DNA from 3 places in the Arthrobacter sp. TE12231 genome. Region 3 is predicted to be linked to each of the others. Evidence: riboswitches for the same ligand, from Rfam matches in the RefSeq annotation. Region 3 holds a riboswitch; each other region holds the start of a gene.

Region 1 (9,923 bases), 2.8 Mb from region 3:
GGCCGCCCGTCGATCGACGTCGACATCGAATACTTCCCCTCCGAGGACCCGATCGAGGCGATGAGCCTCATCACCGCCGGCATCGTGACGAACTCGGAAGTCACCATCCGCCGCGTCCCGATCGAGTTCATGGAAATCGAGCTGGCGACCCTGGAACAGATGGGCCAGCGGCTCGAAGTGTCCGGGGAGTACTTTGCCCGCAACGGCCGCACCCGCCTGGTGGACGTCACCACCAAGCCTTCGGAACTGCGGGCGCCGGAAGACAAGATCCACCCCATGCCCTTCCCGGGCCTGAACATCGACAACCTGCCCTTCTTCGCCGTGATCGCGGCCAACGCCCACGGCCAGACGATGATCCACGACTGGGTATACGAGAACCGGGCCATCTACCTGACCGAGCTGAACAAGCTGGGCGCCCAGGTGCAGCTGCTCGACCCGCACCGGATCTACGTCAACGGGCCCACCAAGTGGCGTGCCGCCGAGGTGGGCTGCCCGCCGGCCCTGCGCCCCGCGGCCTGCCTGCTGCTGGCCATGCTCGCGGCTCGCGGCGTCTCGGAACTGCGGAACATCTACGTCATTGAGCGCGGCTACGAGGATCTGGCCGAACGGCTCAACACCATTGGCGCGAAGATCGAGTATTTCCAAGACTGATCCCAAGCAACGCGAGGTCTGATCGCGCCCGTCCGCAGGGGGATGGGCGCGAAGTGACCCGGCGTTGGCGTAGGGCGTGTCGGCGGTTCCTGACGCACAATAGATTTATGCGCACCTTCGGCGTGGAGGAAGAACTGCTGATAGTCGACCCGGAATCGGGCCGGCTGCTTGCCCTCGCCGACCTCATGCTGGCCAGCCTGCTCCCGCCGAAGCAGGACGCCGCCCAGGTTCTCCCGGGGCAGCAACCGGTCCACGAGGGCGGCGCCGACTTCAGCTACGAGCTCAAGCTCGAACAGATTGAGACCCAGACCCGGCCGTGCCTGGACTATAGGGAACTTCTTCGGCAGCTCAGGCAGGGCCGGGCCTTGGCAGACCAGGCCGCCCGCGTGCACGGCGGCCGAGTCGCGGCCTTGGCCACCTCGCCCCAAGGCGCCGCCACGCACCTCACCCAGAATCAGCGGTACATGACCATGCAGGAACGCTTCGGGCTCACGGTCCGGAACCAGCTGACCTGCGGCCTCCACGTCCACACCTTTGTGGAATCGCCGGAGGAGGGCGTGGCCGTGATGGACCGGATCCGCGACAAGCTTGCCGTCCTGATCGCCCTCAGCGCGAATTCCCCGTACTGGAACGGCGCAGAGACAGGGTTCGAAAGCTACCGCACCCAGGCCTGGAACCGCTGGCCGGGCTCGGGCCCCACGATGATCTTCGGCAGCCTGCCCGTCTACCGGCGGCTGGTGACCCGGCTGGTGGAAAGCAATGTCCTGATGGATGAAGGGATGATCTATTTCGATGCCCGGCTGGCTCGGCTGCATCCCACCGTGGAGGTCAGGGTCGCCGATGTCTGCCTGCGGGCCGAGGATGCGGCGCTGATCGCCGTGCTGGTGCGCGCCCTCGTGGAATCGGCGTCGCGGGAATGGAACGACGGCGTCGAGCCCGCCCCGGTACCCACGTTACTGCTGCGGATGGCCGCATGGCAGGCCAGCAACTGCGGACTGCGCGGGCAGCTCCTGGACTTTGGAACTTTCACCCCTGCCCCGGCCGCCGACGTCGTCCGGGCACTCGTGGACTTCGTTGCCCCGGTCCTTGAGGAACAGGGCGAGCTGGACCTGGTGCGCGCGGGCGTCGAGCGGATCCTGGCGGAGGGCACGGGCTCGCAGCTGCAGCGGGAGCCGTTCCGCGCCGGCGGGCTGGCCGCCGTCGTCGAACGGGCCGTCGAAGTGACGACGCAAGGGGACGCCGGCGGAGAGCCAGCCGGGCACGAGCCATCCCTGGGCCGGGTGCGCCGGGGCTAGACCTGCTTGAGCGCCTGGCCGAGGTCGCGGATCAGGTCCTCGACGTCCTCCAGGCCGACTGAAAGCCGCACCACGCCGTCGCTGAGCCCGATTGCCGCGCGGCCTTCCGGGCCCATGGCGCGGTGCGTCGTGGTGGCCGGGTGCGTGATGAGGGACTTCGAATCACCGAGGTTGTTGGAGATATCGATGATCCGCAGCGCATCCAGGAGCGCGAAGGCGGCCTCCTTGGCGGTGCGGCCCGGGGACGGCGAGAGTTCCAGCGTGAGCACGGTGCCGCCGGCCTTCATCTGCTTCGCCGCGAGATCGTACTGCGGGTGGGAGGGCAGCAGCGGGTACTTGACCCAGCTGACCGCGGGCTGCTGCTCAAGCCAGCCGGCCAGCCGCAGGGCGGAGGCGGAGGAATGGTTGACGCGCAGGGCCATGGTCTCCAGGCCCTTGGTCAGGACCCAGGCGTTGAACGCGGAGAGCGAGGGGCCGGTGTGCCGCATGAGCTGCTTGACGGGCCCGTCGATGAATTCCTTGGTCCCCAGGATTGCCCCGCCGAGCACGCGTCCCTGTCCATCGATGTGCTTGGTGCCGGAGTAGACGATCACGTCGGCCCCGAGGTCTCCGCAGCGCTGCAGCAGCGGGGTGGCGAAGACGTTGTCGACCACCACCGTGGCGCCGGCCGCGTGTGCCAGTTCGCTCACGGCGGCGATGTCCACGATCTCCTGCATCGGGTTCGACGGCGATTCGAAGAAGACCGCCGTCGTCGGCTCGGACAGCGCAGACTTCCACTGCTCGAGGTCCGGACCGTCCACGAAGACTGTCTCGACGCCCCAGCGCGGCAGGATCTCGTTGAGGATCACAAAGCACGAGCCAAACAGCGAGCGGGCGGCGACCACCCGGTCGCCGGCCCCCAGCAGCGCGCCGAGGGCGGTGAAGACGGCGGACATGCCGGACGCCGTCGCAAAGCATGCCTCGGTGCCCTCGAGCAACCGCAGCCGCTCCTGGAAGGTTGCGACGGACGGGTTGCCGTAGCGGGAGTAGACGAAGCGCTCGTCCTCCCCGGTGAAGGCGCGCTCGGCGGCGGCCGCGGACTCGTAGACGAATCCTGAGTTGAGGAAGATCGGCTCGGCGGTTTCCTGGAAGCCTGTACGGTCAAGGCCTCCGCGGACGGCCTGGGTGTCGGCCGCCCATTCGGCGGCGTCTGGATTGAAAGTCACTTAAATCTTTCCGAGGTTGGTGGGCAGGCCGCGGTTCTTCCAGCCGTTGACGGTGCGTTCGCCAAAGCGGTCGGTCTCGCCTTCGAAGCCCTCAAGGACGTTGTAGGAGGTGTAGCCGGCCTGCGTCGCGGCCGTCGCTGCGGCGATCGACCGGGCGCCGGAGCGGCACAGGAATACGAGCTCGACGGCGGTGTCCTCGGGCGCCTGGCGCTGGAGCTGTTCCACGAAGTGCGGGTTGGGCACCCCGCCGGCGAGGGTCCACTGGATGAAGAGAGGATCGTTGTCCGTGGCCTTCGTATCCGGGATGCCGATGTGGGCCCATTCGGCCTCGGTCCGGACGTCCACCAGGATGGCGCCGGCCTCCAGCTTGGCCCACGCCTCGTGCGGGCTGAGGTCTCCGGCGTAGCTCATGCGTGGCCCTCGAAGGCGTCTTCGGCACCAAACTCGTCACTGTCGAGTTCATCCACGGCGTTGGCCACGGCGGCGTCTGCGCTCGCAATTGCGGCCGGCAGGACCAGGGCCTGCGCCACGATCACCGTGCTGCCGTTGAAGGTGGCGGCGGGGCTTCCGTGCAGGACATAGCCCTCGGCCAGGGCGGCCGACACGCGCTCACAGAAGGCGCGGTCGTCGGCGCCGGTGAACAGGCGGTAGGCCAGTTTGTCCTCGCCGGCGGGAGCTGCGGCGGGGGCTGTGCCGGGGGCGGCTGCTGTACCGGGTACAGCGGGTATGGATGTGTCGGGCACGACGGATCTCCTCTTTCACGCTTGCAGCTCGAATGGTCGATATGCCGAGTATTCACCTGAGGCACCCCGCCGCGAAAGGGAGGGTTGCCGACCGGCCAGTCAGGGCTTGGCACCGGTTCTCATTACTCCCCAAAAACGTAACACTTACGACGCCGGCCCGCACCGCCGCCGTCGTCATGTTCCGTAACCGGACCGCGTTTCCGCGGGGTGACACACGCGGCGGACTGAGAAATCAGAGTTGCGGGGTGAGAACCGGGTGCGGCGCCAAGGCGAGTAGTAGCGGGCTCCAGTTTCGGGTACTGCCCACTCGTGTCCGCCGGGAGTTTGCGCAGTCTACTGAGGGGATCGGACTGACACGTCGGCCCGTCCCACGTTTTCTGTGGATCAAGTTATCTCTGCGTGCAGTTGTCTGTCCCTCAATTTTTGTCTGAATCGGTGGCCCGAACCGCCGGAGCCGCAGCCGCGGCCCTGCGGGTGACGGCGGAATGGAGCAACCGTGGGCCCGCGCATACTGGTTACTGGCATTGCAGGCGCCGCCGGCCGGGCCGTCGCGGCCCAGCTAGCAGCCCGCGGCATCCCGTGCCTCGGCTCCGACGCCCGCGACGTCACCCGGCAGGGCGAGGACGCCACCACCGCAGCGGCAGTCAGGCTCCTGCCGGCGACGGACCCGGACATGGTCCTGGACCTGCGCCGGCTGGTGGACCGGGAAGCCATCAACGTCATCATTCCGACCCTCACCGTGGAACTCCCGGTCCTGGCTGCGGCCCGCGCCGGATTCGGCCGGGACGTGCGGATCATCGTCGGCGACCCTGCCGCGGTGGCCCTCGCCAACGACCACCTGTTCACCGCATGGGCGTTGCAGGCAGCCGGCATTCCCGTCCCGCGTTTCGGGGTTCCGGGCGACCTCGCCGCCGCGCCGGCGTCCCTGGCCGACCTCAACGGTCCCGTCGTCGTCAAGCCGCGAACTTTCAAAGGCACCCACGCCGTCCACCTGCTGGCCGGGACCGGCTCCGTCAGCTGGAAGAACCTGCCGGCCGGGCAGCTGGTCCAGGAGTTCATCCCGGGCGCCGACTACGTGGCCCTGGTGTTCGGCACGCCGCCCCGCAACGCGATGGCGCCGGTGGCCGTGGTCCTTGAGAAGACAAGAACTCCGTACGGTCGGGCCGGCAGCGACGAAGTCAGCCGCAGGGTGCCGGCGGCCGAGGCCAACGATGTGCGGAAGCTGGGCCTGGCCGCCGTCCGCACGCTCGGGCTGACCGGCCCGGTCCAGGTCCAGATCCGCCGCCGCGCGGACGGAACCCCCGTGGTGCTGGGCGTCTGCCCGACACTCGGGGCGAACAGCACGTGGGCGCCCGAACTGCTCGACGCCGTCCTGGCAACGTTCATGCTCCCGGCATTCAACCCGGCGTCCTTCCGGCGATGCCCGGCGATTCCCGCCGATGCCCTGGGGTGAGGCGCCGGTGCCGGTCGGCCCGGCACAGGAACTCGTCCTGGTGTTCATCGGATTGCCCGTCCTGGCGGCGGCGGTGATGGCGGCTGTTGTTCTGGCGCTGGCCGTCTCTTTTGAGGTGCGGTCCGCGCGGTGTCGGCGCCGCCACGCGCCTACTCTCTGGCAGCAGTGGCCCACCGTGTCCATCATTGTGGCGGCGCACAATGGGGGCGGGCTTCTGGCGGACTGCATCCGGTCAGTCCAGGGGAGCCGGTATGAGCGGTACGAGCTGATCCTGGTGGATGCCGGCTCCACGGACGACACCCCGGAGCTCATGGCGGGGTTCGCCGCCGAGGACGGACGGATTGTGTTTGCGGGAAGGTCACCCGCCGCGGCGGCGGGATACGGGGCGGCACTGAACCTGGGCGTGGGCCGGGCCGCGGGGGAGGTGCTCATGTTCCTTCCCGCGGACGCCGTCCTCACCCGGCGGACCGTGGACCGGATGCTGCAAGCCTTCGACGTCGGGAGTGGCGGTCCCGACGGAGTCGGCGCCGTGTGGGGCGGCGAACGGACCCTCACTGCCGGTCCTGCCGCGCGGATCGTAGACCTGATAGGCCGCGGCTGCGGCGGGATGGCCCGGCGGGCGCAAGCGGCCTCCGGTTTCCTGCCCGTCTTCGCGGCAGGTATGGGCGCGGTGCGGCGTGACGTCCTGACGGAGATCGGCGGCTTCAGGGAGGACACTGGTGCCGCGCAGCTTGAGTTGGGCTGGCGGGTGCGAAGCGCAGGCTACCGGGTGGGATTCGCCCCGCGGGCCGTCATCACGGGCCAACACCCGGTGCGCGTCGGTGAGCTGTGGAGGCGGCGGGTGGCGCGCGAACGGTCGCTGCTTCAGTGCCTGGGGATCCACAAGTCAGCCGTTGGTGACCTCCGTCGGCGTCCGATGGGCGACTGCCTGGCGGCCATCACGGTTGCCGCCATCATCCTGCCAGCGGTCCGGACCGCCGGCGTGCTCGCGCTGGCCTGCCTCGCGCCGGCGAACCTCCTGTCCGGAGCCCGTCCCGGAGCCGAACCGCTTCCGGACATCTGGGCACAACCGGAGGCCTGGGGGCTCGGCGGCGCAGTCGTCCTGGCGGTGTTCTGCGCCGGGGCTCTCGCACTTGCCGTCGACGGCACGATCAGCAACCTGCGTCACTTGTGGGCACTCCCGGCGCTGCCGCTCTACGCGGTGTTCTCGGGGTTCGCCGTGCTGGCTGCCATCGGTGCGGAGTTCCGTGCCGCCGGCTATTCGATCGTGGCGAAGAGGGCGTTGAGCTCGGCCGTGAGCTGCCGGCGCAGTTCCGGGGTGCCGATTTCCTGGCCGTCGATGTGGTTTACCGGCGCCAGGAGCCGGATGCTGGAGATCAACCAGACGGCGTCGGCGTCCAGCAGGTCCTTGGGCTCCAACGGGCCGTAGCCCAGCTCCCAGCCGGCAGCCTTGGCGGCCGTGAACAGGGCGCCCTGCGAGGTGCCCGGGAGGATGCCGCTGTCCAGCTGCGGGGTGATGAGCCGCCGGATCGTGCGAACGCCGCCGGCGCCGTCGTCCGTCGTTTCCAGGTGCGCCAACAGAACAGTCGACGTCGGTCCCTCCAGGACCCGGCCGTCCGCGGATGTGAAGATGACATCGTCCGCGCCGTGCTCGTGGGCGTAGCGCAGCGCTGCCATGTTCACGGCGTAGGAGAGGGTCTTGGCGCCGAGCAGCAGCCAGGGCGCGCGCTCGCCGACTTCGCTGTCGTAGCCGCGGTCCAGCAGGATGACGTCGATTCCGGTCTCGCGCTGCCGGCGGCCCGCCGCCCCGGGGGCGGACGCCTGGACCCAGCAGGTGGGGGCGGCGGCGCCTTCCGGCCCGCGGGTGACCAGCAGCTTCACCACCACTTCATCATCGTCCGTGCCGCCGGCTGCGGTCACGGCAGGATCCTGGCGCCGGTACTCGCCGATGGCGGTCTCCACCGCGCGCCTCCAGGCGTCCTCGGCGGGGATATCCAACTCCAGCAGGCGGGCAGAGCCGGCCAGCCGGGTCAGGTGCGCCTGGATCTTGCGGGGCCGGCCGCCCACGGCCAGCAGTGATTCGAAAACGCCATCGCCGCGGGTGGCGCCCAGGTCCGTGGCCATCAGTTGCGGCTTCGATGCGTCAGCAACGCGGCCGCCCTCGAACGCCGGATCGAGGAAGACCAGCACGGTCGCGGGCGCGGGCATAGTGGCAGGAGAGGTCATGGCTACAGCTTAGTCTCGGTAGTCCCGGGATAGGATTTGCTCGTTGCCCGTTCCGGAACTGTTCCGCGGGCCTGAAGCTTGAGGGGTTCGCCTGTGCTGTGGCCATTTCCGCTGGCGGAGACTTTACCGTCCTGGGCGGTCCTGATCCTGACCCTGGTCGACTTCGCCATCCGGGTGCTGGCCCTGGGCATCATCCCCGGGAACCGGCGGCCCACCACCGCGATGGCGTGGCTCCTGGGCATCTTCATCGTGCCCACCCTGGGCCTGGCCTTGTTCCTGCTGTTCGGCAACTTCCGGCTTTCCCGCCGCCGCCGTGCCCAGCAGGAGGCCGTCAACACCCGGGTCCGGGCGGGGACATCGGCGCTGCAGGCCGTCGAAAGCCGCTACAGCGGACCCGAATGGGTGGCGTCCGCCTCTGAACTGAACAAGACGCTGGGATCGCTGCCGATGGTGGACGGCAACAGCGTGGAGCTGCTGCCCGGCTACCCCGATTCCATCAAGGCGATGACGGAGGCGGTCCGCGGCGCCAAATCCTTCGTCAATGCCGAGTTCTACATCATGAGTTCGGACCACGTCACGGACGATCTGTTGACCGCGATGGAGGAGGCGGCGGAGCGCGGTGTCGAGGTCCGCGTCCTGTTCGACCACCTGGGCACACTCCGTATCAAGGGTTACCGCAAGCTGAAGGACCGGCTCAAGGCCAGCAAGATCCGCTGGCGGCCCATGCTGCCGCTCAGCCCGGTGCACGGCCAGTGGCGCCGGCCGGATCTTCGCAACCACCGCAAGATCATGGTGATCGACGGCGAGATCGCCTTCACCGGATCCCAGAACCTGATCGAGCCGTCCTACAACAATCCCAAGCACCGCAAGGTGGGCCGCGAATGGGTGGAGCTCATGGCCTGCCTGCGCGGGCCGATTGTCACCACCCTAAATGTGGTTTTCGCGACGGACTGGCTCAGCGAAACCGACGAATCCCTTGAAGCGCAGTTGGCGCACCAGCCGGAGTCCCACCCCGGAAACATCACGGCACAGGTGGTTCCCAGCGGCCCCGGGTTCATCACCGAGAACAACCTGCGACTCTTCAATACCCTCATCTACTCAGCTCAGCACAAGATCTCCCTCTGCAGCCCCTACTTCGTCCCGGACGACTCGCTGCTCTATGCGGTGACGACGGCGGCGCAGCGCGGCGTCGAGGTGGAACTCTTCGTCTCGGAAAAGGGTGACCAGTTCTTGGTCCACCACGCGCAGCAGTCCTACTATGAGGCGCTGCTCGAGGCAGGGGTACGGATATTCCTCTACAAGGCGCCGTATGTACTGCACGCCAAGCACTTCACGATCGACAACGAGGTTGCCGTGCTGGGTTCCAGCAACATGGACATGCGCTCCTTCTCGCTGAACCTCGAGGTCTCCGTGATGCTCCTTGGCGAGGACATCGTCCAGCGGATCCGTGCGGTCGAGGACACCTACCGCAGCATTTCGCACGAACTCGTGCTGGACGACTGGATCAAACGGCCCATGAAGGTCAAGTACGTGGACAACGTGGCGAGGCTGACGGCAACGCTGCAATAGCGCCGGCGTTGCTGGAACTGCTGTGTGGTGCCGTCCAGCGTCCAGGGACGTCAGATCTGGCGGAACTCAGCTTCGGGGAAACTCGGTCCTCGCCGAACTCAGCCTCGGGGAAACTCGGTGCCGAGCGCCGAGAGGACCCCGAATGCTTTGGTCCGGATTTCCTCGTATTCCTCCTGCGGGGACGAATCTGCGGTGACGGCACCGCCGACGCCGAGACTCAGTTCCGCCGTTCCGTCGCCGAGGGCCCGGACCACCAGGGTCCGGATCGCCACGGCGAGGTCGGCGGCCCCGTTTAGGGAGAAATAGCCGATCGCCCCGGAGTACACGCCGCGCGGGGCGGCCTCCAGCCGGTCCAGGATGGCCATGGTGCTGACTTTCGGGGCGCCGGTCATCGAACCGGCAGGGAAGCAGGCGGCGACAGCCTCGGCCCGCGGCATTCCGGGCCGGAGCTGAGCGTCGATGGTGCTCACCATCTGGTGCACCGTGGCGTAGCTTTCGATCGCGCACAGCCGGCTGACGGCCACCGAACCCGGGACGGCGAAATGGCTCAAGTCATTGCGCAGCAGGTCCACGATCATGATGTTTTCCGCGCGGTCCTTCGCCGAGGTCTCCAGTTCCTGCCGCAGGGCCGCGTCCGCACCCGGGTCCGCATCCCGGCCGCGCGTCCCCTTGATCGGCTCGGCCCGCATCCTGCCGTCCGCGGCAATCTGCAGGAAACGCTCCGGAGATGTGCTCGCCACGGCGAGGCCGTCGAACCGCAGATAGCTGGCGAAGGGAGCCG
Region 2 (9,923 bases), 1.7 Mb from region 3:
CCACCGGCCCCTCCCGGCTGAGCGGCATCGCGCACCTCCGCGGTCACGAAACAGACCGGCTCGCCGCCCTCGTCGCCGAGATCAGCCGCCTCGGGGGCGACGCCGAGGAAACGACGGATGGACTCATCATCCGGCCCGCCAAGCTGCACGGCGGCGTCGTGCACAGCTACGCAGACCATCGCATGGCCACGGCCGGCGCCATCCTCGGCCTGGCCGTGCCGGGCGTCGAGGTCGAGGACATCGCCACCACGGCCAAGACGATGCCCGACTTCCCACGGCTCTGGGAAGCCATGCTGGCGCAGGGACCCACCGCGGACGAGGACGGCGCCGGTGGCACGCAGCACTGATTCCTGGGACGAGTCCGATGTCCGGATCCGTCCGAACAAGAAGGGCTCCCGGCCCCGCACCAAGGACCGGCCCAGCTACGACGACGCCGTCACGGGCCGCATCATCACCGTTGACCGCGGCCGCTACACCGCCGTCGTCGGCGAAGGCACCCCCGGGGAACGCAAGATCATCGCCGCACGGGCCCGGGAACTGCGCCGCAATCCCGTGGTGGCCGGCGACTTCGTCTCCCTCGTCGGGGACGTTACCGGTGAACCTGACACCCTCGCCCGGCTGGTGAAGATCCTGGACCGCAAGACGCTGCTGCGCCGCAGTGCCGATGACACGGACCCGATCGAACGGGCCGTTGTGGCCAACGCCGACCAGCTCGTGGTGGTGGTGGCGGCGGCCAATCCCGAGCCCCGGACCGGTTTCATCGACCGCGCGCTCGTGGCCGCGTACGACGCCGGCATTGAGCCGCTGCTGCTCGTCACCAAGGCCGACGTCAAGGATCCCGCCGAGCTGTTGTCCAATTACACGCACCTCGACTTCCCCGTCATCATCTCCAAGACGGCGGACTCCGCCGCATCAGGCATCGACGCCCGCTCCGACGACGGCCTTTCGGCCCGGCTCGACAAGGACGCCGTCTCCCAGCTCCGCGGCTACCTCGACGGCAAGGTCACCGTCATGCTGGGCCATTCCGGCGTCGGCAAATCCACCATGGTCAACGCACTGACCGGGGCCGAACGTGCCACCGGAGGCGTCAACGCGGTGACCGGCCGCGGCCGCCATACGTCTTCCTCCGCGCTGGCGCTAAAAGTCAACGATGCCCCGGCCGGCAGCTGGATCATCGACACCCCCGGCATCCGGTCCTTCGGGCTGGCCCACGTGGATCCGGACCGGATCCTGAGGTCCTTCCCGGACCTGGAACCGGGCACGGACGATTGCGAACGCGGCTGCAAGCACGACTCCACCGCCGTCAACTGCGGCGTCGATGCATGGGTTGCGGCCGGGCATGCGGGTCCCTCCGGGCCGGCAAGGCTGGCCTCCCTGCGCCGGCTGCTGGGCACAGACCCGCGGATGGAAGCGCAGGACACCAAGGAACTCGGCACTGTGTCCTAATCCGGCCCCTCACCGGCCCGCGGCGCAGCACCGCGGCCTCCCGGCGGCCCGCCCGCTTAGACGGTAGTTTGGAACCATGAGCCAAACCGATTCGAGCTACAACGATGACCTGCGCCTTGCCCATGTCCTGGCAGATTCCGTCGATTCCCAGACCATGAGCCGCTTCAAGGCGCTCGACCTTCGGATCGAGACGAAGCCCGACCTCACCCCGGTCACCGACGCCGACAAATCCGCCGAAGAGGCCATCCGCGGCCAGCTCTCCCGCTCCCGGCCGCGCGACGCGGTCCTGGGCGAGGAATTCGGCAGCTCGGGCCACGGCTCCCGGCGCTGGATCATTGACCCGATCGACGGCACCAAGAATTTCGTCCGCGGCGTCCCGGTCTGGGCCACCCTGATCGCCCTCGTTGACGAGGGCGAACCGGTGGTCGGCGTCGTCAGTGCGCCGGCCCTGGGCAAGCGCTGGTGGGCGGCCAAGGGCGCGGGCGCCTACACCGGCCGCTCCCTGGCCTCCGCCACCCGGCTGAAGGTGTCCAACGTTTCCAAGCTCGAGGACGCGTCGCTGTCCTACTCCAGCCTCGGCGGCTGGAAGGAACGCGGAAACCTGGACGAGTTCCTGGGCCTCACCGAGGAAGTGTGGCGCACCCGCGCCTATGGTGATTTCTGGTCCTACTGCCTCGTGGCCGAGGGTGCGGTGGATATCGCCTGCGAACCCGAACTGAACCTCTACGACATGGCCGCCCTCGTGCCGATCGTCACCGAAGCCGGCGGCCGCTTCACCTCGCTCGAGGGCGAGGACGGCCCCTTCGGTGGCAACGCCCTGGCCACCAACTCGATCCTCCACTCGGAAGTGCTCAAGCGGCTCAACCCCGGACTCGACGACTTCCTCTAGGATCGTCCGACCTTTCTCAACAATCGAACAAACGACGGCGGCGGCCCCCATTCCGGGGCCGCCGCCGTCGTTTCTTCGGCCGACGTGCGCATTGCGGCGCGCACGTAACAAAACGCTTCACATTCGGAGGCCGCCTTTTCCCCGGCTGCACCGATGTCCTACGCTCGATGCAGGTCACGAGTGCCAGCGCTAAACCCCGGTTTGCTGGCCGGCAACCCTCCAGTCGCGGTGGGGTGCCCCGGGTGACGACCTGGCCGGTCCGGAACGGACCCGGCAAGCGCGGATTCCCACGATGTGGGGTCCTGTTCGAGTGAGGTCCCATGACAACTGCCATTTTCCCCGCCGCCCCCGAAGTCGACGCACGGTTTGCCGCCGCCGCACGCCCGCTCGCCGCCGTCACGGGCGCCGAGATCCAGTCCCCGCTGATCAAGGGCGGCCACGCCCGCTACGCCAACCTCGATTACGGCGCCTCCGCCCCGGCCCTGTCCGTTGTCTCGGCCTACCTGAACGAAATCCTGCCGTACTACGCCAGCGTCCACCGCGGTGCCGGCTACGCCTCCCAGATCAGCACCTCGGTCTACGAGAACGCCCGGGACATCGTGCGGGACTTCGTGGGCGGCCGGCCGGACGATTCCGTCATCTTCACCCGCAACACCACCGATTCCCTGAACCTGCTGGCCGGGTGCCTGCCGTTGCAGGACGGCCGGCCCGCCGGCGAGGTCATCTACCTCGACATCGAACACCACGCGAACCTCCTGCCCTGGCAGAACGTCCCGCACCGCAGCGTCGTGGCCGCGCCCACCCTCGCGGCCACCATCGACCGCTTGCGGGACGAGCTCGCACGCGGCGGTGTGAGCCTGTTGGCCGTTACGGGCGCCTCCAATGTCACCGGCGAGATCCTGCCGATCCGCGCCCTCGCCGCGCTGGCGCACGAGTACGGCGCCAGGATCGTCGTCGACGCAGCGCAGCTGGCGCCGCACCGGCGGATCGATATCGCCGCCGACGACGTCGACTACCTCGCCTTCTCGGGTCACAAGCTCTACGCCCCGTTCGGAACGGGCGTGCTGGTGGGGCGCACGGACTGGCTCGACGCCGGCACCCCGCACCTGGCTGGCGGCGGCGCCGTCCGCGACGCCCGGCTCGACTCCGTCAGCTGGACCACCGGACCGGCCCGGCACGAGGGCGGCTCGCCGAACGTCCTGGGCGCGGCCGCGCTGGCCCGCGCCACCCAAGTGATCGCAGAGCTGGACCCGGCACAGTGGTACGCCCACGAGGACGCCATCCGGTCCTTCCTGGTCGAAGGCCTCCGGCGCATCGAGGGCGTGACCGTACACCAGATCTTCGCCGACTCGTCTGCCGACTCGTCGCTTGCCGACGGTCAGCCGGGCGCAGGCACCATCGGCGTCGTGAACTTCTCCGTGGAGGGCTACGACGCCGGGCTGGTGGCCGCCTACCTGTCGGCCGAACACGGGATCGGCCTGCGCGACGGCCGCTTCTGCGCCCACCCGCTGCTCAAGCGGCTCGGCCTGCCCGCCGGCTCCCTGCGGGCCAGCTTTGGCCTGGGATCCCGGCTGGAGGACGCCGAGCGCCTGCTGGCCGGCCTGCGGCAACTGCGGCAAACAGGGCTCGGCTGGGATTACGTGGTGGATGCCGGCCGCTGGGTGCCGGCCAATGACACCCGCAGCTACCCGCACTGGGCGCCGAACACGCCGGGCACTGCCGGCGCCGCGCCGTGCACCCTGGACTAGGCACTGCTTGGACCGGGCACTGCTGACCGGGCACTACTGACTAGGCGCTGGGGATCAGGCACTGCGCCGGTGCGGTAAATTCGAAAGGTACCTGAACCGGCAGGACCTTCCCCGAAGGAGATAGCACGTTGCACAGCGTGCCCAAAATGCACGGCAGGCCCAAATTGCACGCCGGGCCCAAGCTGCACAGTCAACGGCGCCAGGAACTCGGACAGAGCTTCCAGGACGGCGGAGAGCACTACGACCGCGTCCGCCCGGGCTATCCGCAGGAATCGGCCGACTGGCTGATCCCGGCGGGGGCCAAGGACGCCGCGGACATTGGCGCCGGCACCGGCAAGTTCACCGCCCTCCTGGCCGCACGGGGACTGCACACGGTGGCGGTGGACCCCTCCGCCGACATGCTCGAGCAGCTGCGCCGGGCCCTGCCGGAGGTTACGGCCGTCGAGGGTACCGCGGAGCACACGGGCCTCGAGCCGGGAGCCTTTGATCTCGTCACTGTCGCCCAAGCCTGGCACTGGTGCGATCCCCGCCTGGCCAGCACCGAGATCGCCCGGATCCTCCGGCCACACGGAGTCCTGGGCCTGGTCTGGAACCAGCTGGACACCGCTGTGCCGTGGGTACACCGGCTCTCCCGCATCATGCACGCCGGGGATGTCCACAAACCGCACTTCCGGCCGCCCGTGGGCCCCGAGTTCACCGCGTTGGAGAGCCACCTGACCCGCTGGGAAGACGCTGTCACCGCGGAGGACATCAAGGAGCTGGCGAAGTCCCGCAGCTACTATCTCGCAGCGTCGGAGGCCACCCGGGCCAAGGTCATGGCAAACCTCGACTGGTACCTGAACGATCACCTGGGCCATGCCCCCGGCGAGATCCTCCGGCTGCCCTACCTGACGCAGACGTGGCGTGCCATCCGGGCCTGACCCCGGTCCGGATTGCAGGGGAAGGCCAATGGGGCTTATTGTTTCGGTATGCCTAATAATTTCTTGTAGGCTGACAAAACTTTGACGCCGGCCATTTTCCCGCCGGCGCCGGCCGCCGCGTCAACGAGGACGCGCCAATCACGGGAGCTGTCAGTGTTGGACGTAAAGGGACACGAACAACCGCCGCAGGGCGCCCGCACCTATAAACATCCGGGTGCCCACAAGGCGCTGATCGGCCTGCTGGGCCCGGCGTTCGTGGCGTCGATCGCCTACGTCGACCCCGGAAACGTGGCCGCCAACCTCACCGCCGGCGCGAAGTACGGCTACCTTCTGGTGTGGGTCCTGGTGGTCGCCAACATCATGGCCGTCCTGGTCCAGTACCAGTCCGCCAAGCTCGGGGTTGTCACCGGCAAGAGCCTGCCGGAGATCCTGGGCGAGCGGCTCAAGCCGTTCTGGCGCCGCGCCTTCTGGCTGCAGGCCGAAATCGTGGCCGCCGCCACCGACCTCGCCGAGGTAGTGGGCGGCGCAATCGCGCTGTACCTGCTGTTCGGCCTCCCCCTCCCCCTGGGCGCCGTGATTGTCGGCGCGGTGTCGATGCTCCTGCTCGCCGTGCAGGCCCGGGAGAAGCAGCGGCCCTTCGAATTCATCATCATGTTCCTGCTCGGCATCATCACCATCGGCTTCCTGGCCGGGCTGATCATCAGCCCGCCCGATCCGAGGGCCGCCCTGGCCGGGCTGATTCCAGGCTTCCAGGGCCCGGACACCGTCCTGCTGGCTGCCAGCATGCTCGGCGCCACCGTCATGCCGCACGCCATCTACGTCCACTCGGCCCTGTCCCGGGACCGGCACCGGCCCGACGAGCACCAGCATGTCCCGCCGTCGGCCGTCGCCCGCCTGGTCCGGGCCACCCGGTTCGACGTCGTGGCCGCGCTGGCCATCGCCGGCATCGTCAACATCGGCATGCTCCTCCTGGCCGCCTCCACTCTCGGCGGCGAGGACGGCACGGACACCATCCAAGGCGCGCACGCCGCCATCTCCGCCAACCTCGGCCCCGTCGTCGGCGTGGTCTTCGCGGTCGGGCTCCTCGCATCGGGCCTGGCGTCAACCTCGGTGGGCTGCTATGCCGGCGGAACCATCATGCAGGGCCTGCTCAAAATCCGGATTCCTGTCATGGCCCGCCGTGTGGTCACCCTGATTCCGGCCGTTGTGCTGCTGGCGGTCGGGTTCGATCCCACGTGGGCACTCATCCTGAGCCAGGTGGTCCTCAGCTTCGGGATTCCCTTTGTCCTGGTCCCTCTGGTGGTCCTGACCAGCAACAAGGCCCTGATGGGCAGGTTTGCCGACGGGTTGGCCCTCCGGATCGCCGCCATCATCAGCGTGGTGCTCGTCGTGGCACTCAACCTGGTCCTGCTCTGGCTCACGTTCTCCGCCCGCGGCTGACGGTAGGCTTGGGTTTGTGAAGACCAGTACGCCCTCCTCCTCGATCGAGGACTACGTCAAGGTCATCTACTCGTTCACCGAATGGCAGCAGAAGCCCATCACCTCCACGCAGCTGGCGCAGCGCCTGGGGGTCGCCAATTCCTCGGTGTCGGAGATGGTCCGCAAGCTCAAGGACCAAGGCCTCGTAGACCACAAGCCTTACAGCGCGGTCACCCTCACCAGCGACGGGGTCCGGCTGGCCCTGTCCATGGTCCGGCGGCACCGGCTGATCGAGACGTTCCTCGTTCAGGAACTCGGGTACCGCTGGGACGAGGTCCACGACGAAGCCGAGCTCCTGGAGCATGCCGTCTCCGACACCTTCATTGACCGGATGGCGGCGAAACTGGGGAACCCTTCCCGGGACCCGCACGGCGATCCCATCCCGGCCGCGGACGGCACCGTGCTGATGCCCGCCGCCTTCCGCCTGAGCGAACTCGACGACGGCCACACCGGCCGCATCACCCGGATCAGCGACGAAAACCCGGAACTCCTGCGCTACCTCGCCGCCGAGGACATCGACCTCGACGCCGAAGTGGAGGTTGTGGGGCGGAGGCCGTTCGGCGGCCCGCTCGTGGTCCGGATCGGTTCCGCCGCGGCGCCCCGTGAATTCGATTTCGCCGAGGAAGTCGCCTCGGCACTCTGGGTCCACAGCGACGCCGAGCACGCGGGCTGCAGCGTCCCGGAGCGCTAAGCCGGCTGCCCGTCCGTCACGGGCGGGTTCCGGATCCCGACGGCGGAAATCAGCGCGCCGGCCAGGAACAGCGCCGCTGTCACGGCCATGGTTCGCTGCAGGCCCGCCGTCGTGACCGCCGGTCCCGTGATGACGCCGGCGAACGCGATGGTCAGCAGGCCCGCGATGCGGGCCACCGCGTTGTTCACGGCGGAGCCGATCCCGGCCTCTTCCGGCTCGACGGCGCCCAGGATGGCTGCTGTCAGCGGTGCGACGGTGAGCGACAGGCCGAGGCCGAAGACCAGCAATCCGGCCAGGATCTGGCCGGCATAGTCCAGCGGGATCCCCACGCCCATCATCAAGACGAAGCCGGCGGCGCAGAGCAGGGGTCCTCCCGCCATGAACCAGCGGGAACCGAAGCGTCCGGCGAGGGCGCCCACCCGTGAGGACAGCAGCAGGAGCATCAGCGTCGGCGGCAGCAGGGCGAACCCGGCGGCCGTGGCGCCCAGGCCCGCCACCTGCTGGAGGTAAAGGCCCAGCACAAAGAAGCCCAGCGAGAGCGCGCCGTATATGGCCATCGTTGCGAGATTGCCCCAGCCAAAATTACGCACGGCGAAGAGCCTCAGCGGCATCATCGGGTACGGGGTCCGTGCCTCGTGCACAAGGAACGCGGCCAGGCCAAGCACCCCGGCAGCCAGCGGCACCCAGACCTGCGGAGCAGCCCAGTCCTTGCTGCCGGATTCAATGAGGGCGTACACCGTGCCGCCCAGCCCTATCACCGCCAGGACGGTTCCGAGCAGATCGATCCGGCTGCCGGGAATCCGCCCGTGGTCAAGACCTCTAAGGCGCCGGAGCACCGGCCACACGGCGATGGCCGGAACCACATTGATGAAGAAAATGACACGCCAGGTGAGCACATCGACCGAAAGGCCGCCTAAGAGAGGCGCCGCAACGATCGCGCCGCTGGTCCAGGCGGACCACCGGCCGATCGCCAGGGCTTGCGCAGGACCGGTGAAGACCGTGACGATCAGGGCGAGCGAGCTCGGCACCAGGAGCGCACCGGCGATGCCCTGCAGTCCGCGGGCGACGATGAGCACCTCGGCACTCCAAGCGAAGCCGCACAGGACGGACGTGGCGGTGAACCCCGCCAGGCCCCACTGCAGCACCCGGACGCGGCCGAACTGGTCCGACAGCGAACCGGCCACCAGGATCAACGCGCCCAGCGTCAGCAGGTAGGCATCCACCACCCACTGCTGGACGACCAGGCCGCCGCCGAGGTCCCTGCTGATGGCCGGGAGGGCGAGATTGACGACGGACCCGTCCAGGAAGGCCATGAAGGACGCCACGATGGCGACGTAGAGAACGCGCTGCTGTTGGGACACGGCTGCCGCCTTCCTCGCCGTCGGGCCGGGACCTCGACCGCCGGCGGTGTGTCGAGCCTAACACCGGGCCCCTTCGGTGGCTGGGGGCCGCCGTCGTTCCCGTATCGTTGAAGGATGGTTACCCGACGTGAAGCAGCCCAGATCCTCGACATTCCCTTGGAGATGGCGCACCGTCACGGCATCCCGTCCCGCTTGTCCGAGGCCGAGCTCGGTGAGCTGCTGGACAATCCCCCGGCGTGGCTGCTCCAGTCCAAAGCGAACCGGACCGGGAAGCGCCCTGTCTGGGTCCAGCTCACGTGTGCGGTTTGCGGATTCTCTGAGTCGGCCCGGCCCAAGAAATGGTGGCCGGAGTTCACCTACGTCTGTTGCGCCCACCATGAGGCCCGTGACATCCCGGTCCTCGGGCCCGGGCTCGTGCGCAGCGTGTACGACGGCGTCGGCAGCCGCTTCGCAGGCATCGTGGACGCCGAGGTTCCCGAGGCGTAGCTTAGAAAGAGGGGCTACTCCGGGCCCCTGCCGTGAGGGAGAGCACCATGCCTGACAAGACGCCGCACCAGAGCGTGTCGAAAAAGTCGGTTAAGACGATCAAGGAAAAACGGGCCGAGAAAAAGGCCAAGCATATCGTTGACGCCCACACCGACCCGGTGGCGCACATCAAGAAGCGCTGAACAATGCTGAAGGCCGGAAGCTGTTGCTTCCGGCCTTCAGCATCTCACCCGGCGCGGGTGGTGACGCCGCGGCGGCGGACGGCCACACTAGGACCAGCGCGCCGGACAGCGCGCTCGAACCAGACCGGAGGAATGCCAGTGACAACCACACCGGAGACCGAGGCCCACGGGCCGGTCGACTTCGTACTCCTTGAGTTCCCCATGACGGGACTGACGGGACGGGCCAGTGAGGAACTCGTCAAACTCGTCGATCAGGGCGTGATCCGCCTCTTCGATCTCCTCGTCGTCATGAAGAACGAGGACGGCACTGTGGAAGTGCTCGAACTTACCGACCCGGGAGGCCCGGCGGCGGGGTTCTCCTACTTCGAGGGCGCACAGACAGGGCTTCTGGGCGACGACGATATCGCGGAGGCGTCGGCCGCGCTTCTCCCGGGGACGGTCGCCGCGCTGATTGTCTACGAGAACACTTGGGCAGCGCCGTTCGTAGCGGCCGTTCGCGAAAGCGGTGGCGAGCTCGTCGGGAGTACACGGATTCCCGCGCCGGACGTCATGGAGGCGCTCGACGCCCTCGAGGCCCGCGACGCCGCGACGCCAGCAGCCGACGCATAGGCCCTGACGCAGAAGAAATGTGAGAGGAGAGCAATTATGGGACTTCTTAGGGGTATGGCCCGGACGGCCGTGGTTGCCGGGACGGCATCTGCCGTCAGTGGCCGCGTCCAGC
Region 3 (9,923 bases):
CGAACGGGCCGTGGGCTCGATCGCCGTCGGGCACCGGGCGGACCTGCACCTGCTCAACGCGCCCTCGGCCACACACCTGGCCTACCGGCCCGGCATTCCGCTCACCCGCGCCGTGTGGCGGGCGGGCGTACGCGCCCGGTGACTCTGGTTTCAACCTAATGCTTTCGACCCTGTCGGCTTACCCCAGGAGGTAACTGTGGCAAGGCTGTTGGAGGAACTGGGCTTCGCTCTCGATCAGCTGTGGGCCCAGGGCCAGGGGCCGGCTGGCCTGGCCCGGCGCCGGGACGCCCGGCTGGCGGCGCTCGTCGCTCACGCCCGGATCAGTTCGCCTTTCTACCGGCGCCTCTACCGGGACGTGAAGGGCGCCCTGGCCGCCGACGGCGTCGTCCTGACGGAGCTGCCACCGGTCACCAAACAGGAGCTCATGGCCAACTTCGATGACTGGGTCACCGATCCCGCCGTCACCCGGGCCGGAGTCGAAGCCTTCATCGCCGACCCGTCCTTGGTCGGAACGCCATACCTGGAACGGTATTTCGTCTGCACAACGTCGGGCACCACCGGGCACCCCGGTATCTTCGTGCACGATCCCCGTTCCCTCGCGGTCTCCCAGGCCTTCACTCTGCGCATCGACCTAGCCTGGCTGTCGCCCGCGGAGTTGCTGGCTATGGGCCGCCGCGGGTTGCGCTGGGCGGCAGTTGTGGGCACTGGCGGACACTACGCGGGGGCAGGCTGGGTGCAATGGCAGGGCCGGCGCAGTTGGTGGCGCCGGCGCGCGTTCCGGGCTTTTCCGGTGCAACAGCCGCTGGCGCGGCTCGTGGCAGCCCTCAATGAGTTCGACCCCTCAGCTATCACCGGCTATCCGAGTGCCCTCGCGCTGCTCGCCGAGGAGCAGGCAGCCGGCCGGCTCCACCTGAAACCCGTGGTGGTGGAGTTGGCAGGCGAGTCCAGCGGGCCGGACGTGCGGGCCCGCATCGTGGAGGCGTTCGGGGGCGCCCTCCACGACGCCTACGCGGCCTCCGAGTTCACACCGCTGGCGTTTGACTGCGCCCGCGGCTGGCTGCACGTCAACAGCGACTGGGCCATCCTGGAGCCGGTCGACGCGGACTACCGGCCTACTCCCCCGGGGGAGCCGTCCCACACCGTGCTGCTGACCAACCTCGCAAACCGGGTCCAGCCGCTGATCCGCTACGACCTCGGCGACTCAGTGCTGGCAAAGACCGGTCCGTGCGAATGCGGCAACCCGCTGCCCGCCATCCGGGTCGCCGGCCGCCGCGACGACGTCCTGCGGCTCGTTGCCGCCGACGGGACCGCCCTCCTTGTTCTTCCGCTCGCCATCGGATCCGTCGTCGACGAAACGCCCGGATTGCACCGCAGCCAGCTGGTTCAGACGGGACCGACAACCATCCGCCTCCGGCTGGAACCCGAACCCGGTGCCGATGCCGGAGTGGTGTGGCGCGCGGCCTCCGCGAGGCTGTCGGAGTACCTCGCCGGGCTGGAACTGGGGAACGTCGACGTCGTCCGCGCGGCCGAGCCGCTAGAGCAGAGCGGCACGAGCGGGAAGTTCCGGCAGGTGATCGCTCGGGTTCCTGACTGAATGGCGGCAGCTAGAAGAACATCGGCGGGGCGTCCAGGACGGTCTCGTCCACGCGCCGCTTTTCCCACTGCGTGAACGGCTTGTCGAGCTCGTACTTGCCCCGCGCGGTGCGCAGCAGGGTGCGGACCTCGGCGTTCTCCGGGTTGTTCAGGGATTCGAAGTACTCCACCGACCAGTGGAACCAGCGCATGCAGAAGAGGCGCATGGTCAGCCCGTGCGTCACGAACAGCGCGTTCGGGGCGTAGCTTGGCTTTGACCAGTGCCGGTAGAGGGTCTCCATGAAGGAGGAAATCCGGTCATACACATCGGAGCCCGACTCGCCCTCGCGGAAGCGGTAGAAGAAGTGGCCGTAGGCGTTGCGGAGCTCCTTTTGGTCCTCGATGTCGCCGGCGATCTGAAAGTTCGCCCAGTCCTGCTCCCGCAGCCGCGGTTCCTCGATCACCCGTTCCACGAGCGGGCCGAGGTTGAGCGCCTCGAGGGTCTGGTAGGCACGCAGGTACGGGGAAACGTAGACGCACACCGGGCGGCCGTCCAGTTGGCGCCGGACCTCCTCACCGGCCGCCGTCGCCTGTTCCAGTCCCAGGGGCGTCAGCGGAATCCGGTAGTCCGGGACACGGTTGTAGATCGAGGTGTCGGCATTGGCGGCGGACTGGCCGTGCCGGATCATGATGATTTTCCGGGGCGCACTCATAAACCCCAAGCATAGGGCTCCCGGAAGCGGGTGCCGCAGGCAAAACCCCGCACGGCCGCACCTCCTGGGCAATAGGTGGGGCACCAGCAAACTATCGGCAACGGCAGGCAAGATAGGAACATGTTGGTTCCCTCCCGCCGTCGGCTGCGGTTCGAAGTGTTGATTGTCCTGGGACTGTCGCTGGGGCAGTCCGCGGTGTACTCCGTGGTGCAGCTGCTGGACAAAATGACCACGGCGCCGCTGGCCCAGGGCACGTCCACGCTGAACCGTTCGCAGAGCGCGCGCGAATACTTCGACCTCACCTACCAGCTGCTGGACATCCTCTTTGCCCTGGTCCCGGTGGCCCTGGTGATCTACTTCCTCACCGAGCGCTGGCCAGCCGGAGAACACGGCACCTCGGCGTTCCGGAGGATCGGCTTCAACTTCGCCCGTCCCGGCAAGGATCTCCTGCAGGGACTGGGACTCGCCGCCGCCATCGGCATCCCGTCCCTGGCGCTCTACGCCGCCGGCCGGGCGCTGGGGATCACGACGGCGATCATCCCCAGCGCCCTGGACGCCTACTGGTGGACGGTGCCGGTGCTGGTCCTGTCCGCGATCCGGCACGGGATCGTGGAGGAAGTGATTGTGGTGGGCTATCTCCTGGACCGGCTCGGGAAGCTGGGCTGGAGCACGCCGGCGGCCATCGCGGCCAGCGCCCTGCTTCGCGGCAGCTACCACCTCTACCAGGGGTTCGGGCCGTTTATCGGCAACGCGGTGATGGGCGTGGTCTTCGCCCTGGTTTACACCCGCACCAAGCGGGTGATGCCCCTCGTGATCGCCCACGCCATCCTGGATACCGTGGCGTTCGTGGGATTCAGCCTGTTCGGCAAGGCCGTGGGCCTGGGCTGAGGCGCCCACAAAGCAACGCGGGAGAGTCGGCACTTAAAATATATCGGCCGCCATCTCGCGGGTGACAACGTTGGCACCCGCGGGATGGCGGCCGAAGTGTGGGGCAGGTGGAGCGTTAGATCGTGACCGCCCCGGAGGCGGTCTCGAAGGTGACGGAGAGGATTCCGGGCGTGCCGTGCGGCGCGAGCCAGTTCACGGCCACGTCTTCCAGCGGCTTTTCCACGGGCTCGCCAAGCCATTCCGTGACGCGCTCTGCCGAACCGGCAATGGTCAGCGCGGACATCTTGACGTCGCTTGCGTAGGCATTGGAGGGGTGAAGCTCCGGGTCACCCTCCCACTTGAGCATGTAGGGCACCTGCGGGTCGGCGATGAGGCCCAGGATGCCGATCTGCTTCCAGACCAGTTCGCGGCCGTCGGGGAACTTCCGGTTGCCGTTCACGGCGGCGCGGCCCAGCCGCTCCTCGAACGGGCCGAGGTCGTCAACTTCGACGCACCAGCCCATCCAGCCGCCGCCGGCCTCGGAGCGTGCCCGGACTGCCTGGCCGAAGGGGGCCTTGTCCGATGCCGGGTGGTTCAGGACCTCCACGACCTCGACATACTTGTGTCCCGCGAGCGGGATAATCATGTTGCGTGTCCCGAAACGGGGGTGCACTCCACCCTTCACGGCTTCGACGCCGAGGGCAGACGCAATACGTTCAGTGGTGGCTGCCAAGCCATCGTGTTCACAGGCGTAAGAAACGTGATCCATGCGCATGCCCTCATCTTGGCACTTTGTGATGGACCTCTCAGCTTAGGCTTGCCTTACCATGATGGGATGTCTCGGGGTGTCTGGAGGCCGGCGTGCCCGTCGTCTTCATGTTCGTCATAAAGCTATCCAGCGGCCTGCCGCCATTCCTACACTGAACCAAGGTCATGAGTGCCAGCGCAAAGCCCCGGCTTGCTGGCCGGCAACCCTCGTATCGCGGTGGGGTGCCCCGGGTGAAGACCTGGCCGTCCGGCGCCCGCCGGAGGGCAAGCGCGGCGCCTGTGCCGGCCTGGGCCGATGGCCCGGGCGGTGCTGTGCCCAGTCCCGACAGGAGCAATAATGTCCACTGCCTGGTCCTTCGAAACCCGCCAGATCCACGCCGGCCAGGAGCCGGACTCCGCCACCGGCGCCCGGTCCCTCCCGATCTACCAGACGACGTCGTTCGTGTTCCCGAGCGCCGAAAGCGCCGCGAACCGCTTCGCCCTCGCTGAACTTGCCCCCATTTACACCCGGATCGGCAACCCCACGCAGGACGCGGTGGAACAGCGCGTGGCCAGCCTGGAAGGCGGCCTCGCCGCCCTGCTGCTCAGTTCCGGCCAGGCCGCCGAGACGTTCGCGATCCTCAACATCGCCGAGGCCGGGGACCACGTGGTCGCCAGCCCCAGTCTCTACGGCGGCACCTACAACCTGCTCGCGCACACGTTGAAGAAGTTCGGTATCTCCGTGACCTTCGTTGCGGACCCCGACAACCTGGACCAGTGGCGCGAGGCCGTCCGGCCCAACACGAAGCTGTTCTTCGGCGAAGTGGTCTCCAACCCCCGCCAGGACGTGCTGGACATCGAGGGCGTTTCCAAGGTGGCCCACGAGGCCGGCGTGCCCCTGATTGTCGACAACACCCTGTCCACCCCCTACCTCATCCGGCCGATCGAGTGGGGCGCGGACATCGTGGTCCATTCCGCCACCAAGTACCTCGGCGGCCACGGCGCCGCGATCGCCGGCGTGATCGTGGATTCGGGCAAGTTCGACTTCGGCAAGGACCCCGAACGGTTCCCCGGCTTCAACACCCCGGACCCCACCTACAACGGACTGGTCTACGCCCGCGACCTCGGCGCCGGCGGCGCGCTCGGGGCCAACCTCTCCTACATCCTCAAAGCCCGGGTCCAGCTCCTGCGCGACCTCGGCTCCGCCGTGTCCCCGTTCAACGCCTTCCTCATCGCCCAGGGCATCGAGACCCTTAGCCTGCGCGTTGAACGCCACGTGGCCAACGCCACCAAGGTGGCCGAATGGTTGGAGGCGCGGGACGACGTCGAATCCGTCGCCTACGCCGGGCTGCCATCCAGCCCCTGGTACGAGCGCGGGCGCAAGTACGGGCCCAAGGGGACCGGCGCCGTCGTCGCGTTCAACATCGCCGGGGGAGCGGAGGCCGGCAAACGCTTCGTTGATGCCCTCGAGCTGCACTCGCACGTCGCGAACATCGGCGACGTCCGCTCTCTCGTGATCCACCCGGCGTCGACCACCCACAGTCAGCTCTCGCCCGAGCAGCAGGCCGTGGCCGGCGTGAACCCCGGCCTGGTGCGGCTCTCGGTCGGACTGGAACACATTGACGACATCCTCGCGGACCTCGACGCCGGATTCCGTGCGGCCAAGAGCGCCTAGCTCCACCGGACAACCGGCGGCCGGCCTCCCGCGGACGGGGAGTGCCGGCCTCCGGCTGTCACACGGAAGTCACAATCTTCGTCATTTCCGCACGCTGTTTCGTACACTCATACAAGGTCATGAGTGCCAGCGACAGCCCCGGCTTGCTGGCCGGCAACCCTCCATTTGCGGCGGGGTGCCCCGGGTGAAGACCTGGCCTGCCGGTCAGCTGACGGCAGGCAAGCGCGAAGTTAGGTCCTCATATGACGATTGCCGTCACCCGCAGTGGTGAACCCGAAACCAAACCAATCCGGAACTCCGTTTCCGCAAGACCCGCCGCCCAAGCTGCCCGGGTGCCGGACGGGACCGTCCAGTACCTCAGGATCGGTGACCTGCAGCTCGAATCCGGGGTCCAGCTGCCGGATGTGGTCCTCGGCTTTGAGACGTGGGGGACGCTGAACGCCGATGCCTCCAACGCCGTCCTCATTGAACATGCCCTGACCGGCGACACCCATGTGACCCGCGGTGCCAGCGAGGAACCCGGCTGGTGGGAACAATTGGCCGGACCCGGGGCCCCCGTGGATACGGACAAGTACTTCGTCGTATCGATCAACATCCTGGGCGGCTGCTACGGCTCCACGGGACCCTCCACGCCGGCCCCCGACGGCCGCCCCTGGGGATCGAGGTTCCCGCTCGTGACTCTGCGGGACACGACCTCCGCCGAGGCGCGGCTGGCCGATGCCCTGGGCATCGACAGCTGGTACGCCGTGCTGGGCGGTTCGCTCGGCGGCGCGCGCGCCCTTGAGTGGGCCGTGACCCACCCCTCGCGGGTCCGGCGCTGCGCCGTGATTTCCGTCGGCGCCAGCAGCACCGCAGAACAGATTGCCTTCGCTCAGGCCCAGACCCTGGCCATCCGCCAGGACCCGAACTTCAACGGCGGGGACTACTACGGCGGCCCGGAACCCGAAGCGGGGCTCGCCCTCGCCCGCCGGATCGCGCACATCACCTACCGCTCCGCGGCCGAGCTCGACGGCCGGTTCGGCCGGAACGCCCAGGAGTCCGAGGCGCCCCTGCAAGCCGGATCGCTGGCCGGGCGCGGACGCTATCAGGTCGAAAGCTACCTGGACCACCAGGGCAACAAACTGGTCCGGCGTTTTGATGCCAACAGCTACATCGCCATCACCGAGGCGCTCATGAGCCACGACGTCTGCCGCGGACGCGGAAGCCTCCGGGACTCCCTGGCCCCGGCCACGGCCGAGTTCCTGGTGGCGGCCGTGGACTCGGACCGCCTGTACTTCCCCGCCCAGTCCCGTGCACTGGCCGAGGCCCTGCCGGGGGGCCCCGAGCTGCACATCATCGAGGCGCCGATCGGCCACGACGGCTTCCTCACCGAAATCGGGCAGCTCAGCGGCCAGTTGCGGAGCAATTTCTTCGCCTAGCCGCCCCTCACGGCTGTGCATTTTTGCAGATGCTCCCTGCACTAATGGTCGTTGTGGCTCAGGGCTCCGGGAACCATACTCGTTGGGAATAACGCTGTGTGTGCTAATTCACACAACATCTCAGCCCAATGGTCCACGGGGTGTCGAAGGCGACACCGAAGGAGTTCTCATGAGCACGGAAAACGCTGCCGCGACGCGCGCAGGCGAGCCCGACGTCAAGACGTCCGGCTTGAAGAAGGTGGTGGCGGCCTCCATGGCCGGCACCGTGGTGGAATGGTACGAATTCTTCCTCTACGCATCCGCGGCCACGCTGGTCTTTGGCAAGGCCTTCTTCCCGAATTCGCAGACCGAACTGGACGGAATCCTCGCGGCGTTCCTCACGTACGCCGTCGGCTTCGTTGCCCGCCCGATCGGCGGGATCGTCTTCGGCCACTTCGGCGACAAGTTCGGCCGCAAGCAGCTGCTCCAGCTCAGCATCATCCTGGTGGGCGTGTCCACGTTCCTGATGGGCTGCCTGCCCACCTTCGCGCAGATCGGCTACTGGGCCCCGGCGCTGCTGGTCTTCCTTCGCTTCGCCCAGGGCTTCGCCGTCGGCGGGGAATGGGGCGGCGCCGTCCTGCTCGTCGCGGAACACAGCCCCAGCAAGTCCCGCGGCTTCTGGGCCAGCTGGCCGCAGTCCGCTGTTCCGCTGGGCAACCTCTTCGCCACCGCGGTGCTGTTCATCCTGTCCTCCGTGCTGTCCTCGGCGGACTTCCTTAGCTGGGGCTGGCGGGTCGCCTTCTGGCTCTCCGCCGTGATCGTCCTCATCGGTTACTACATCCGCACCAAGGTCAGCGACGCCCCGATCTTCCTGGAAGCACGCAAGGAAGTTGAGGCAGGGCACAAGGGCTACGGCGTTGCCGAGGTCTTCCGCCGCTACCCCCGCGGCGTGTTCACCGCGATGGGCCTGCGCTTCGCGGAGAACATCCTGTACTACCTCGTGGTCACCTTCTCAATCACCTACCTCAAGACGGTGGTCCACGCCGACACCGCCCGGATCCTGCTGCTCCTGCTCGTGGCCCACTTCATCCACTTCTCCGTGGTGCCCATGGTCGGCCGGCTCTCGGACAGGGTGGGCCGCAAGCCCGTCTACATGGCCGGCGCCGTTCTGGGTGCGACCTGGGGCTTCTTCGCCTTCCCGATGATGGACACCGGAAACGATCTGATCATCCTCGCCGCGGTCATCATCGGCCTGCTCTTCCACGCCCTGATGTACGCCGGGCAGCCGGCCATCATGGCCGAGATGTTCCCGACCCGGATGCGGTACTCCGGCGTGTCCCTCGGTTACCAGGTGACCTCGATCGTGGCCGGTTCGCTCGCGCCGATCATCGCCGTCGCGCTGCTGGGCCAGTACAAGTCCTCCGTCCCGGTGGCCATCTACCTCCTGATCGCCTGCGCGATCACCGCCGTCGCCGTGTTCTTCCTCAAGGAGACCCGCGGCGTCTCGCTCCACGACGTCGACGCCGCCGACGCCCAGGGCACCGCAGACCTCCTCGCCGCCGGCAAGCGGTAGGCCGCCGGCCCGGGGAAACACGGCCCGGGGAAACCTGTTGAGTGGCCGTCGGCCCGGATTCGCGCACGGCGCGGACCCGGGCCCTCGGCGTTAACGCTGCTCATGATCTCAGCGTTGCTTGGGCCGCGGGGATTAGAGTGGGCAGGCAGACAAGCCCAGGATCCGGGAGGCATTGTGACCACGCTCGTCAACCGACCCAACACGGCACTGGTCGTAGTGGACATGCAGCTCGGCGTCGTCGCGGGGGCCTACCGCCGCGACGACGTCGTCGCGACCATTGCCGTCCTCGTGCAGAGGGCACGCGACGCCGGGGTGGACGTCATCTGGGTGCAGCATGGCGGCGAGGAGCTCCCGCGGGGCAGCGACGCCTGGCAGTACGTGCCGGAGCTCGTGCGGTGTGATGCGGAGCCGCTTGTGCCCAAGGAGTACAGCGACGCCTTCGAGGCTACGGACCTGGAGTCGGTGCTGGCAGACCGCGGGATCGGCCGCTTCTTCCTGGCCGGCGCGCAGACGGACGAGTGCATTCGCTCGACCCTCCACGGCGGGATCACCCGAGGCTACGACGTCACGCTGGTCGCGGACGCCCACACCACCGAGGACCTGAGCGAATATGGCGCGCCGCCGCCGGAACTCGTGGTGGCCCACACCAATCTGTACTGGCAGAACCACAAGGCCCCGGGGCGGACGGCCGGAACCGTCAACGCGGCCGATATCGACTTCGCCAGCCTTTTGTGATCCTAGCCCTTCATGATTTCAGCGCGCTGGGACATGTAGTCCTCCATGGACAGCTTGCCGTCGCTGTACTGCTGGTCCAGCTCGGCGAGCTTGCGGGCCCGGTAACCCTGCGGGGCCGACGGCGTCTCGGGCGCCTGCGGCTGCCCTGCACCCGGGTCGGGTTCGTGCCGCTGCGGCTGGGGCGGGTTGTTCAGGTACTCCGGGCTGTCCTCGTAGGGAACGGGTGATCCGTAGCCGGCCGGGCCCGGATACTGCTGTCCGGGGTACGGCTCGGTCGGGAACGGCTGGTCCGGGAACCGCGGGCCCGGGTACGGCTGGCCCGGGTTCTGCGGGTTCGGGTACTGCTGGCCCGGGTACGGCTGGCCCGGGTTCTGCGGGTTCGGGTACTGCTGGCCGGGATACGGCTGATTGGCTTCTCCGGTCTGCTTCGGCGCGCCCAGTTGGCCGAAGCCGCCAAAGTAGTCCTGCTGCGTGTACCCGTCCCGCGGCTGGTTGCTCTGGTTTGGCGGGTTGCCTTGGTTTGCCGGGTTGCTTTGGTTTCCGGGGAACCGGCCGAACTGGCCCGGCACGTTCTGGTTCCGGCCGCGGGCGGACCTCCGGTAGAGGCGCACTCCCATGGGAATCAGGAACGACAACACAATGAT

The links. Region 3 has a riboswitch for S-adenosylmethionine ahead of ACVWYS_RS12915 (bifunctional o-acetylhomoserine/o-acetylserine sulfhydrylase). Riboswitches for the same ligand answer to the same signal wherever they lie in the genome.
Region 1: it holds a riboswitch for S-adenosylmethionine, as region 3 does, so the genes downstream of both, ACVWYS_RS00285 (DUF1737 domain-containing protein) here and ACVWYS_RS12915 (bifunctional o-acetylhomoserine/o-acetylserine sulfhydrylase) in region 3, are expected to answer to the same signal.
Region 2: it holds a riboswitch for S-adenosylmethionine, as region 3 does, so the genes downstream of both, ACVWYS_RS05300 (aminotransferase class V-fold PLP-dependent enzyme) here and ACVWYS_RS12915 (bifunctional o-acetylhomoserine/o-acetylserine sulfhydrylase) in region 3, are expected to answer to the same signal.

Annotation. Positions count from the first base shown of each region.
Region 1 covers NZ_JBSSFS010000001.1:65,883-75,805, forward strand. Annotated here, with positions in the region: gene ACVWYS_RS00265 (UDP-N-acetylglucosamine 1-carboxyvinyltransferase) at 1-651, shown strand, start outside; gene ACVWYS_RS00270 (glutamate--cysteine ligase 2) at 759-1,946, shown strand; gene ACVWYS_RS00275 (O-succinylhomoserine sulfhydrylase) at 1,943-3,151, opposite strand; gene ACVWYS_RS00280 (rhodanese-like domain-containing protein) at 3,152-3,562, opposite strand; gene ACVWYS_RS00285 (DUF1737 domain-containing protein) at 3,559-3,807, opposite strand; SAM riboswitch class IV at 3,907-4,021, opposite strand; gene ACVWYS_RS00290 (ATP-grasp domain-containing protein) at 4,391-5,347, shown strand; partial or broken gene ACVWYS_RS00295 (glycosyltransferase) at 5,424-6,176, shown strand; gene ACVWYS_RS00300 (aminodeoxychorismate lyase) at 6,605-7,573, opposite strand; gene cls (cardiolipin synthase) at 7,667-9,142, shown strand; gene pabB (aminodeoxychorismate synthase component I) at 9,241-9,923, opposite strand, start outside.
Region 2 covers NZ_JBSSFS010000001.1:1,159,369-1,169,291, reverse strand. Annotated here, with positions in the region: gene aroA (3-phosphoshikimate 1-carboxyvinyltransferase) at 1-347, shown strand, start outside; gene rsgA (ribosome small subunit-dependent GTPase A) at 331-1,446, shown strand; gene hisN (histidinol-phosphatase) at 1,523-2,335, shown strand; SAM riboswitch class IV at 2,508-2,621, shown strand; gene ACVWYS_RS05300 (aminotransferase class V-fold PLP-dependent enzyme) at 2,656-4,083, shown strand; gene ACVWYS_RS05295 (class I SAM-dependent methyltransferase) at 4,230-5,003, shown strand; gene ACVWYS_RS05290 (Nramp family divalent metal transporter) at 5,157-6,443, shown strand; gene ACVWYS_RS05285 (metal-dependent transcriptional regulator) at 6,460-7,173, shown strand; gene ACVWYS_RS05280 (MFS transporter) at 7,170-8,486, opposite strand; gene ACVWYS_RS05275 (hypothetical protein) at 8,649-9,020, shown strand; gene ACVWYS_RS05270 (hypothetical protein) at 9,068-9,202, shown strand; gene ACVWYS_RS05265 (DUF6325 family protein) at 9,335-9,811, shown strand; gene ACVWYS_RS05260 (SHOCT domain-containing protein) at 9,848-9,923, shown strand, end outside.
Region 3 covers NZ_JBSSFS010000001.1:2,848,274-2,858,196, reverse strand. Annotated here, with positions in the region: gene ACVWYS_RS12940 (amidohydrolase family protein) at 1-142, shown strand, start outside; gene ACVWYS_RS12935 (phenylacetate--CoA ligase family protein) at 197-1,594, shown strand; gene ACVWYS_RS12930 (histidine phosphatase family protein) at 1,605-2,285, opposite strand; gene ACVWYS_RS12925 (CPBP family intramembrane glutamic endopeptidase) at 2,406-3,173, shown strand; gene ACVWYS_RS12920 (VOC family protein) at 3,289-3,927, opposite strand; SAM riboswitch class IV at 4,082-4,197, shown strand; gene ACVWYS_RS12915 (bifunctional o-acetylhomoserine/o-acetylserine sulfhydrylase) at 4,258-5,574, shown strand; SAM riboswitch class IV at 5,690-5,805, shown strand; gene metX (homoserine O-acetyltransferase MetX) at 5,817-6,992, shown strand; gene ACVWYS_RS12905 (MFS transporter) at 7,162-8,544, shown strand; gene ACVWYS_RS12900 (isochorismatase family protein) at 8,719-9,279, shown strand; gene ACVWYS_RS12895 (hypothetical protein) at 9,282-9,923, opposite strand, start outside.